DNA from 3 places in the Exiguobacterium sp. RIT341 genome. Region 1 is predicted to be linked to each of the others. Evidence: riboswitches for the same ligand, from Rfam matches in the RefSeq annotation. Region 1 holds a riboswitch; each other region holds the start of a gene.
The links. Region 1 has a riboswitch for thiamine pyrophosphate ahead of tenA (thiaminase II). Riboswitches for the same ligand answer to the same signal wherever they lie in the genome.
Positions count from the first base shown of each region.

Region 1 (3,133 bases):
ATAAGTTGATCCTTTCGCGCGCATTAAAAAAAGGGAGAGCGCAAATAGCACTCTCCCTAGTGTGTGAAAGATGCGCTTTGCTGTATTTTTCAATCATGAAGTTCTAAAAAAGGGCAGACGGGTGCCTTAGAACGCCATTCCATGAAAAATCGCGCGCAACAGATACAATTGTTCCATTAACCAATGTTTGCACGCAGCAAAGTCCATCATTTCACACCACCTTTCGTTTCAGATACAACCAGTTTACCATTATCTTGTTAATTGCGGAAGTCTGAATTATTTGAACACACCAGCAATCGAGCTGAAGAAGTCACTCAGACCATCAAATAATTTAGCGAAGAATCCTTTTGTCTCCTCGGACGTTGCAAACGCATGGATGTCTTGACCAGCATTTTTCAGTCCACTCTCGATTTGCCCCCAGTTGATGTTCGCTTGCTCCATTTGATTGAATAGATTCGTCAACCGATCCATCTGTGCATCAGACAGTTGGATGTTGTTGTTTTGAATGACTTGGACGATCAGGTTTTCGATCTCGACTTTTGTTTCCGGTTTTTGATTCGCGATTTCGGCCTTGATCTCATTCATCAAATCAGCGACTCTATCTGTCCCGACTGTCTTCCCGACGTCTGATGTGACCGATAATTCTTGCTGTGCTAAATCTTTCCGTTCGTCACTCAGCTTGATTCCGGTCTCAGCCGAAGTTTGATCATAGGCTTTCATGATTCCTGTCAGTGCCGATGTTCCAGTCACTTTATAAGGAGAAGTGATCGTGATGTCGGCATCTTTGACACCTGCCGTGACGAGAGCGTTCAAATACATATCCTTCGTCACCCACGTGATGTTTTCCGTCGCAACGGAAAGTCCGTCACCTTTTTCCGTCAATTCGATCTTAGCGGATGAATACATGTTGCCGCCCTTTTGTGACTGGGGGATGTTTTTCCCGAGGTATTTTTCTTCGTCTGCAGAGGTTGCGATGATCGGTGTGATACCTTCCGGTGCATTGAGACGTGAAAGCACCCAAGCCTTATCTTTTGCGCCGAGTGACTCACCGAGAGTGACGATTGTCTTATCGACGACCTGCTCGGCGGATGCGGCTGTCGGAAGTAATAAAGCAGAAGCGATAACGGCTGACGCCATGATTTTTGTTGGTGTATGCATAATGAAATCCTCCAATTGTAAGTAACAGAATGAATTATAGTATCAGGTACTAAAATTAGTGTACGAGAACGAAAGAAGTTCGGAATCGGTCTGTAGATGGAGACGATATCCGCCTTCTGACACTCCATAGTATAGCGAAAAGAGGACAACTTGACTTCCATTTTCAGCATGCTATAGTGGATTTGAATCGAATAATGACCACTAGGGGAGTCGGTAGGCCGACTGAGACGAACGAAGACGTTCGGACCCTTTGAACCTGATTAAGTTCGTACTTACGGAGGGAAGTGGCGTCAAGTCTTGTTCTTCTTGCGCCATGCCCGTGTGTTTCGGGGTGGTGTTTTTTCGTTTCATAAAAACAAGGAGGATGAGATCATGACATTCACACAAGAAATCAAACAAGCAGCACAAGCGTATTGGGACAGTAGTTTTACGCACCCATTCGTTCAAGGAATCGGCGAGGGAACGTTACCGCTCTCGAAATTTCGACATTATGTCATGCAGGATGCGTATTACTTAAAACACTTTGCGAAGATTCAAGCGAAGGCAGCGTCAAAAGCAGATGACTTTGCGACGATCGCGACACTTGCCGAGCACGCGACTTCGACATATGGGGCAGAACTGAGCTTGCATCAATCATTTTTCGAGCCGCTCGGTATCACGGAAGCAGACCTTGAAGCATTTGAACCGGCACCAACGGCATATGCTTACGTCTCACACATGCATCATGCGAGTGAAGGGACGCTTGGTGAGACGATTGCTGCCATCTTGCCATGTTACTGGTTGTATTATGAAGTTGGGCAACAATTGTTGACGTGTACACCGGATGAAAAAATCTATCAGCAATGGATCGACACATATAGTTCGGAATGGTTCGAAAAGGTCGTCTTTGAACAGATTGCACGGCTTGATGCGTTGGCGGAACAAGCAAGCCCGACTGAACGAGAGCGGATGAAACGGCATTTCGTGACGAGCTGTTATTATGAGTTGCTGTTTTGGCATATGGGATGGACGGAAGAAACGTTTACGTCGATTTACGAGACGATTCCAGCACGGACGGTATCTTCCTAAAGAGTTGAATGGTAGAATTAGGTATAACATTTAGCGGAAGTAGGGGTAGAAATGGAAATCATCGTGATCGTACTCGCGATCAGCGCCGCGTATGCCGTGCAACGAATGCTGGGTAAAGTCAAAGTAAAATTTATTGGATATATCATTCCAACGTTAATCGTGTTGTCCGGTATATCCGCTACGACTCGAAACTTCAAGGTAGCATATAGCATGGGGAGCTACATTTCTGCTGTTCTTGTCATTGTCGTCTATGCATTACTGACCTATTGGTTATACCGCGTCTACGATCGTGCGAAAGAAGAAGCGGAATATCCGTATCAATCATTAAAAGACCGAGGCATCCTTTAAAGGAGTCTCGGTCTTTTGTGTATCATGTTCTCATTTTTTCCAATTTTTAAAGCCGTCACCAAATTCGAGATGCAGTTGATCGGTAAAGATACCGTTCTGAAAGACTGGTACATCAACAGGTAGAGTGCCTTGGGGCTTAAACGTTCCGAAAATCGCTCGGATACCGGCAGGGAGGTTCGGTCCCGCTGATTTCAGATTGCCTGCTTCGGAGTCCGGTCCGTTCGGATCCCCTTTAAAACCATAGACGAGGACGTGTGCCGGTGCGTCCGGTTGAACGGCGACATCGTATGGATTGCGGAGGCTAAGCAAGACGGATGGTATATCTGTTTGTTTCGCATATCGGAAGATTGAAGCCGGAATCGCTTGTTCTGGTGCAGTAGGCAGTAGTTTGGCACTCGTATTGACGTTTGAACCGACGATGATGTAATCTGCTGCATCGAGTTGTGCCCGTAGTGTCGGGTTTTGGTCGAGCGGTAGCGTAGTAGCCGAGTAATTCGCTGTCGTTACGTGCCAGTTCCGGTTCTTAGGCAGGGAAGCAATCGTCTTTTTCATGCTGTCC
Region 1 covers NZ_JFYW01000001.1:1,407,444-1,410,576, reverse strand. Annotated here, with positions in the region: gene BW42_RS07390 (DUF1002 domain-containing protein) at 277-1,158, opposite strand; TPP riboswitch at 1,352-1,458, shown strand; gene tenA (thiaminase II) at 1,531-2,226, shown strand; gene BW42_RS07380 (hypothetical protein) at 2,278-2,574, shown strand; gene BW42_RS07375 (glycoside hydrolase family 3 protein) at 2,605-3,133, opposite strand, start outside.

Region 2 (3,133 bases), on a different contig from region 1:
ATGACGATGTTTTAAACAGTAAAGAATCGTTGCTTATGCAGCGGTTCTTTTTTTGCGATTTTCAAAAAATAAATGATTATATTACAAAAAAACGTTTTCATTTGAAATGTAAATGAAATTTTTTTGAAACGATTAGGGTGCTATAATCTATTTCAGATATGAGAGAAACTTGAATACTATAATAAAATATGAAAAACATAAGTGAGGAAAACGATATATGCTAAAAAAACTAATTTCTACCATTGTTTTAGGAGCATTACTTATAACAGGAACACAACCAATTGCAGCAGCAACGATCAAAGAAAAAAAGGCTGAAAATGCCGCAGAACAACGTAAATTAGAAAAAGCAATTAAAAAACAAGAGTCGAAAATTTCGAAAGAACAACGTCAAATCAATCGAATCGATGCAGCGATCAACGAAAAGATTTTTCAGATTTCCGAAAAAAATAAACAAATCGAGAAATTGAATTTGCGAATCGATGAATTAAAAGCAGACATCGTTCGCTACGAAGAGATGTTGAAAAAACAAGAAGAACTACTCGGTGATCGTCTACGTGTCTTCCAAGAAAACGATGGAAACTCAATCAAATGGGAAGAAGTCATTTTTGGATCGAAGGATTTAGGTGATTTATTTAGTCGTGTCATGGCAGGGAAAAAAATCGCGGAGCAAGATGATAAAATGATTTCGGATTACATCGCAACCCAACAAAAGCTAGCGGAAGCAAAACAAGCGCTCGTTGAAAAAAAGGCGGAGCAGGTTGAAGAGAAGAAAACATTAATCGAACAAAAAAAAGCGTTGAAAGTTCAAATGAAAGAACGCAGTGCTACGCTTAAAAAATTACGAAAAGGTAAGACGAAGTTTACGACAGAACTTCTAGACGCGAAAGAACTACAAGCCACACTTGAAGCTCAAGAACGTGCGATTGCGGCAGCGAAGGCAGCAGCTAAAGCAGCGGCTGAAAGAGCAGCAGCCGAGAAAGCAGCAGCTGAAAAAGCCGCTAAAGCGAATGCTCAAGCAGCAAAACAAGCAGGTAAGAGTTCAGAATCACCTACTTCAGTTGCCCCACCCGTTGTTTCGAGCGGTGGGAAATTCGTTCGTCCATCTTCTGGTGGCGTATCACAAGGGTTTGGACCAGCAAGCGGTGCGAACGGCTATACGTTCCATAATGGTGTCGATTTCAGTGGTTCGGTCGGCTCACCAATCGTCGCAGCAGCAGCTGGAACGGTCATTACAGCTTCAGGTGGTGGGCCTTATGGAAATCACGTCATGATTTCTCACTTCCTTGACGGAAAAGTCTATACGACAGTCTACGCTCATATGAGTTCATTATCTGTTCATGCAGGACAAACAGTTTCTCAAGGTCAGCAAGTTGGAACACTTGGTAGTACTGGGAATTCAACAGGACCACACTTGCATTTCGAACTACATGTCGGAGGCTATCAGTACAGTGCCTCTTCTCCTCTGAATGCAGTTAATCCATTAGCATACCTATAATTCAAAACGAGCTTCGGCTCGTTTTTTTCTTGCCGCTATGCTACAGTTAAGGCGAAATGAATACTTGAGCAACTAGGGGAGCTGGAGGAATCCGGCTGAGAGGAAAACCAATCTGTTTTCGACCCTATTACCTGAACTGGATAATACCAGCGTAGGAAAGTTGAGCCGAACGGATACCGAAATGGTTGGATAACGATTTCGTATAGCGTCGACTGCTTTTTTACAGCGGTCGACGCTTTTTTTGTCGGTAACAACTCCCTTACATTGCTCGATGGAAAGGTGAGAAAAATATGAAACATGTATTGACGATTGCGGGATCTGACTCCGGTGGTGGAGCTGGAATTCAGGCAGATTTAAAGACATTTTCGGCATTGGGCGTTTATGGGATGAGTGTTTTGACGGCGGTAACGGCTCAAAATACACTGGGCGTTCAAGCAGTAGAAGAGTTATCATCGGAAATCGTTGATGCCCAATTAGCTTCAATCTTTTCAGATATTCGTGTGGATGCTATCAAAATCGGTATGGTCTCGAATGCACAAACGATTCACGTCATTGCAACACATCTTCGCAAACAGACAGTTCCGATCATACTAGACCCTGTCATGGTCGCAAAAGGCGGGCATGCCCTATTGCGGACGGAGGCAGAGGAAGCACTAATCGCGGAGTTACTGCCACTTGCGACACTCGTCACACCAAATTTACCGGAAGCAGAGCGCTTAACAGGGCAGTCAGTTACTAATCTAGAGGAGATTCGACTGGCGATGCATCAGTTGGCTATGAAGACTGGAGCCGTCTTGCTAAAAGGTGGACATCTACCGGGAGCTGCCACGGATTTATTATGGGACGGGCAAGAGGAATACCGTTTCACATCAGATCGGTTAGATAATCAACATACTCATGGAACAGGCTGTACCTTATCTGCAGCGATTGCGGCACGGATGGCACTTGGAGAAGCTTTACCGGACAGTGTACGTCAGGCCAAGAAGTATGTTACAGAGGCGATTCGTCATGGATTTGCTCTCGGACAAGGGATTGGACCGACACATCATTTTCATTCACTTTGGAGGGATACACATGTTTACGACCATTCTTAAACACAAACCACTCATTCATCATTTGACGAACACAGTCACGATCAATGATTGCGCCAATGTCACACTCGCCGTTGGCGCATCTCCAGTCATGGCGGAGGATATTCGCGAAGTGGAAGAGATGGTTCGACTTGCGCAAGCTCTTGTCTTGAACATTGGAACAATTGATGCAGACATGCAAGCAGCTCAACGACTCGCCGCAAGCGAAGCGAGACGCTTGAACGTTCCGATCATCCTTGATCCAGTTGGAGCGGGAGCTACATCATTGCGTACGTCCTTTTCAAAAGAATTGAGTAGACTCGGATGTACGGTCGTTAAAGGAAATGCTTCAGAAATCAAGACATTGCTTGGGGAGAATGGACGAACAAAAGGAGTCGATGCTGCTAGTGATGAGATCATGGATCGAGAAATCATTCGTGCATTCGCTCGTAAACAAAAGTCCGTCATTGTCGTCACAGGTCCAATCGACTACATCACGGACGGCATGCGCGAAGTGGAACTACAAGTAGGTACGCCGCGTCTCGGAGACGTCACAGGTACGGGGTGT
Region 2 covers NZ_JFYW01000011.1:100,619-103,751, forward strand. Annotated here, with positions in the region: gene BW42_RS14120 (murein hydrolase activator EnvC) at 1-15, shown strand, start outside; gene BW42_RS14125 (murein hydrolase activator EnvC) at 218-1,495, shown strand; TPP riboswitch at 1,560-1,670, shown strand; gene thiD (bifunctional hydroxymethylpyrimidine kinase/phosphomethylpyrimidine kinase) at 1,786-2,589, shown strand; gene thiM (hydroxyethylthiazole kinase) at 2,570-3,133, shown strand, end outside.
Region 2: another riboswitch for thiamine pyrophosphate. It lies ahead of thiD (bifunctional hydroxymethylpyrimidine kinase/phosphomethylpyrimidine kinase); the one in region 1 lies ahead of tenA (thiaminase II).

Region 3 (3,133 bases), 960 kb from region 1:
GGTGTTGAACAAGTCCGTCCGTTACTGGCCGGGAAAACGAGCGTTCTTGCCGGACAATCCGGTGTTGGGAAAAGTTCGCTCTTGAACGCACTTGAACCAACACTCGACTTAGAGACGAGTGCGATTTCGAAATCACTCGGACGTGGACGGCATACGACACGTCACGTCACGTTGATGCCACTTGCCGAAGGCTTGATTGCTGATACACCAGGTTTCTCGAACCTTGATTTTCCGTATGATATGGAAATCGAGGATGTACGGTGGAGTTTTCCTGAATTCGTGGCTGTACAGGACGAATGTAAGTATCGAGGATGTTTGCACTTGAATGAACCCGGATGTGCCGTCAAGGAAGCCGTCGAAGCACAAGAAATCATGTCCTCTCGTTATGAGAACTATGGTATGTTTATAGACGAAATCAAGAATCGAGCCCGGAGGTATTGAAGATGATTAAAATTGCACCATCTATCTTATCAGCAGATTTTGCGAATCTTGAGCGTGATGTCAAAGCAGTCGAGGCAGCAGGCGCGGACTATATCCATTTCGATGTCATGGATGGTCAGTTCGTACCGAATATCTCGTTTGGACTACCTGTGCTCAGCAGTTTACGTCAAAAGACGGATATGGTCCTTGATGTCCATTTAATGATTGACCAGCCAGAACGTTTCGTTGAAGATTTCATTAAGGCAGGGGCAGATATCGTGACGTTCCACGTCGAAGCGACGAACCACGTCCATCGTGTTTTACAACAAATCAAGCTAGCTGGTGCAAAAGCAGGGGTCGTCTTGAATCCTCACACGCCATTATCAACGATTGAACACGTCCTTGAGGATGTCGATATGGTCTTATTGATGACGGTCAATCCGGGCTTTGGTGGACAAGCCTTCATCGAGAGTGTCATGCCAAAACTCGCATCACTTGCACAAATGAAAGCAGATCGTGATCTGACATTTGAAATCGAGATTGATGGTGGCGTCAACCCGGCAACAGCAAAACTTTGTATCGAAAACGGTGCGAACGTTCTTGTCGCGGGATCAGCAATCTACAATGCACCAGATTATGCGGAAGCGATCACTAGCATTCGTCAAGGGGCTGCCGTATAATAAGAACGAGAAAACGAAATATGATGACCGCAAGGGGTGTCGCTTGAAAAGCGGCTGAGAGGAGTCTTTTAGACTTTAACCCTTCGAACCTGTTCCGTTCAAACGGACGTAGGGATGTGGCGCACGCAGGCAGTACGGCGTTCGTCGTACTGCCTTTTTGCGTCCTCTCGTACAATGAAGGAGGAAAATAGCATGAAACGGTTACAAATGATGATGGAAATTGCCATCTTCGCCAGTCTCGGAGTCGTCTTTGATTTACTGATTCCATTCAAAATGCCACAAGGTGGCTCGATCAGCTTAGCGATGTTACCGATCTTCGTCATGGCATTTCGCCACGGGGTCGTCGGAGGGGTCGTCACGGGAGCGCTTGTCGGTACGATTCAATTGATGTTCGCTCCACAAGTCTTGACGATCGTTCAACCGATGCTTGACTATACGATTGCGTATGGTGTCGTCGGATTAAGTGGTCTGTTCGCGCGTCAAGTCAGACTAGCCGCACGCAATGGACAAAAGAAAAGCTTGATGGCGTTCGTTCTCCTGGCGACGTTATTAGGCGCAGGACTCCGTTATATCTGTCATGTCATCAGCGGAATCGTGTTCTTCGCGAAATATGCAGAAGGTCCAGTCGTGCCATATTCATTAGTTTATAACGCGACATACATGGTACCATCTTATGTTTTATGCGGTGTCGTCGCGGGTCTCCTCTTTACAACTGCGCCACGTTTACTACGTTATTCAGCACGAGGCGTCTGAGATGCGGACGATTCTCGTGTGCGCCGGTCCTCAAGAAGAAGTGCCGGATTTACGGACGTTTTGTCAGCCAGGTGACTTTATCGTCGGTGTCGACGGTGGTGTTCAGACGATTGAATTGTTTGGGCTGACATGCGACCTGACGATTGGTGATTTTGATTCGCTTGGTTATGTACCTGAAGGGGCAATCGTTCATCCGGCCGAGAAAGATGAAACGGATCTCGAACTGGCACTTCGTACAGTTTCAGAGAAGAAACAGTTTGAGGATACCTTCATTATCGGGGCGACAGGTGGGCGGCTCGACATGACCGTCCAAAATGTATATCTATTGAAGCGATACCCAGAGGCACGACTCGTGACGAAACGAGAAGAGGTACGATACTTGGCTGAGGGAACGTATGCAGTCGAAGCCGAAAGCTATCATTATCTTTCGTTCATTCCACTCGTACCATCGACTTTAAGCTTATCCGGAGTCAAATATCCACTTGATACACATCCAGTACCGGTCGGAGGTTCCTTGACCGTCAGTAATGAATGGAGTACGTCAGAAGCGAAGGTAGAGCTCCATCAAGGAGAACTATTGATGATGCGGACGCTTAAGGAATAGAACAATCATACAAAAAGAGGCCGTGGATGACTCCGCGGCCTCTTTTTAGATGAAATTATTCTTCGAGTTGAGAAGGGGCGACACGGATGTCGCTTTGAGCGGATAGATGTTTTCCTTTGACGAAGAGATGATAACTTCCCCACATGACAAGGAAGAAAGGAACACCGATGTATAGAGCGATTCGTTGATCCGCTTGAAACGCAAGACTGACGAGGACGACGACGTTAAGTGTCAACGAAATCAGTGGTAACACCGGATAGAGTGGTGTCTTAAATTTCAGTTCGGATACATCGTGTCCGTTTCGGACGAACTGACGACGAAATGCAAGCTGCGAAGCAGAGATTGAAATCCAGCCGACTTGAGCCCCGAGTCCGGCTAAGGACAAGAGCCAAATGAAGACGGTATCTTCTGCGAAAAATGCGGTCAGAAGCGATAACATCGCGAACATCATCGTAAAGAGCAACGCCCGCATCGGCACACCACGTGCATTGACGTAAGATAATTTCTTTGAAATCATCCCTTCTTGCGCCATTGCCCATAACATCCGAGTCGCCGCATATAATCCGGAGTTTCCGACGGACAATAGTGCCGTCAAGACGACGATGTTCATCAAATCAGCAGCGTACGGAATACCGATCGCATCAAAGACCATGATGAACGGACTGCTGATTCCGCC
Region 3 covers NZ_JFYW01000001.1:450,850-453,982, forward strand. Annotated here, with positions in the region: gene rsgA (ribosome small subunit-dependent GTPase A) at 1-441, shown strand, start outside; gene rpe (ribulose-phosphate 3-epimerase) at 444-1,100, shown strand; TPP riboswitch at 1,123-1,232, shown strand; gene thiT (energy-coupled thiamine transporter ThiT) at 1,293-1,853, shown strand; gene BW42_RS02235 (thiamine diphosphokinase) at 1,855-2,457, shown strand; gene BW42_RS02240 (amino acid permease) at 2,513-3,133, opposite strand, start outside.
Region 3: another riboswitch for thiamine pyrophosphate. It lies ahead of thiT (energy-coupled thiamine transporter ThiT); the one in region 1 lies ahead of tenA (thiaminase II).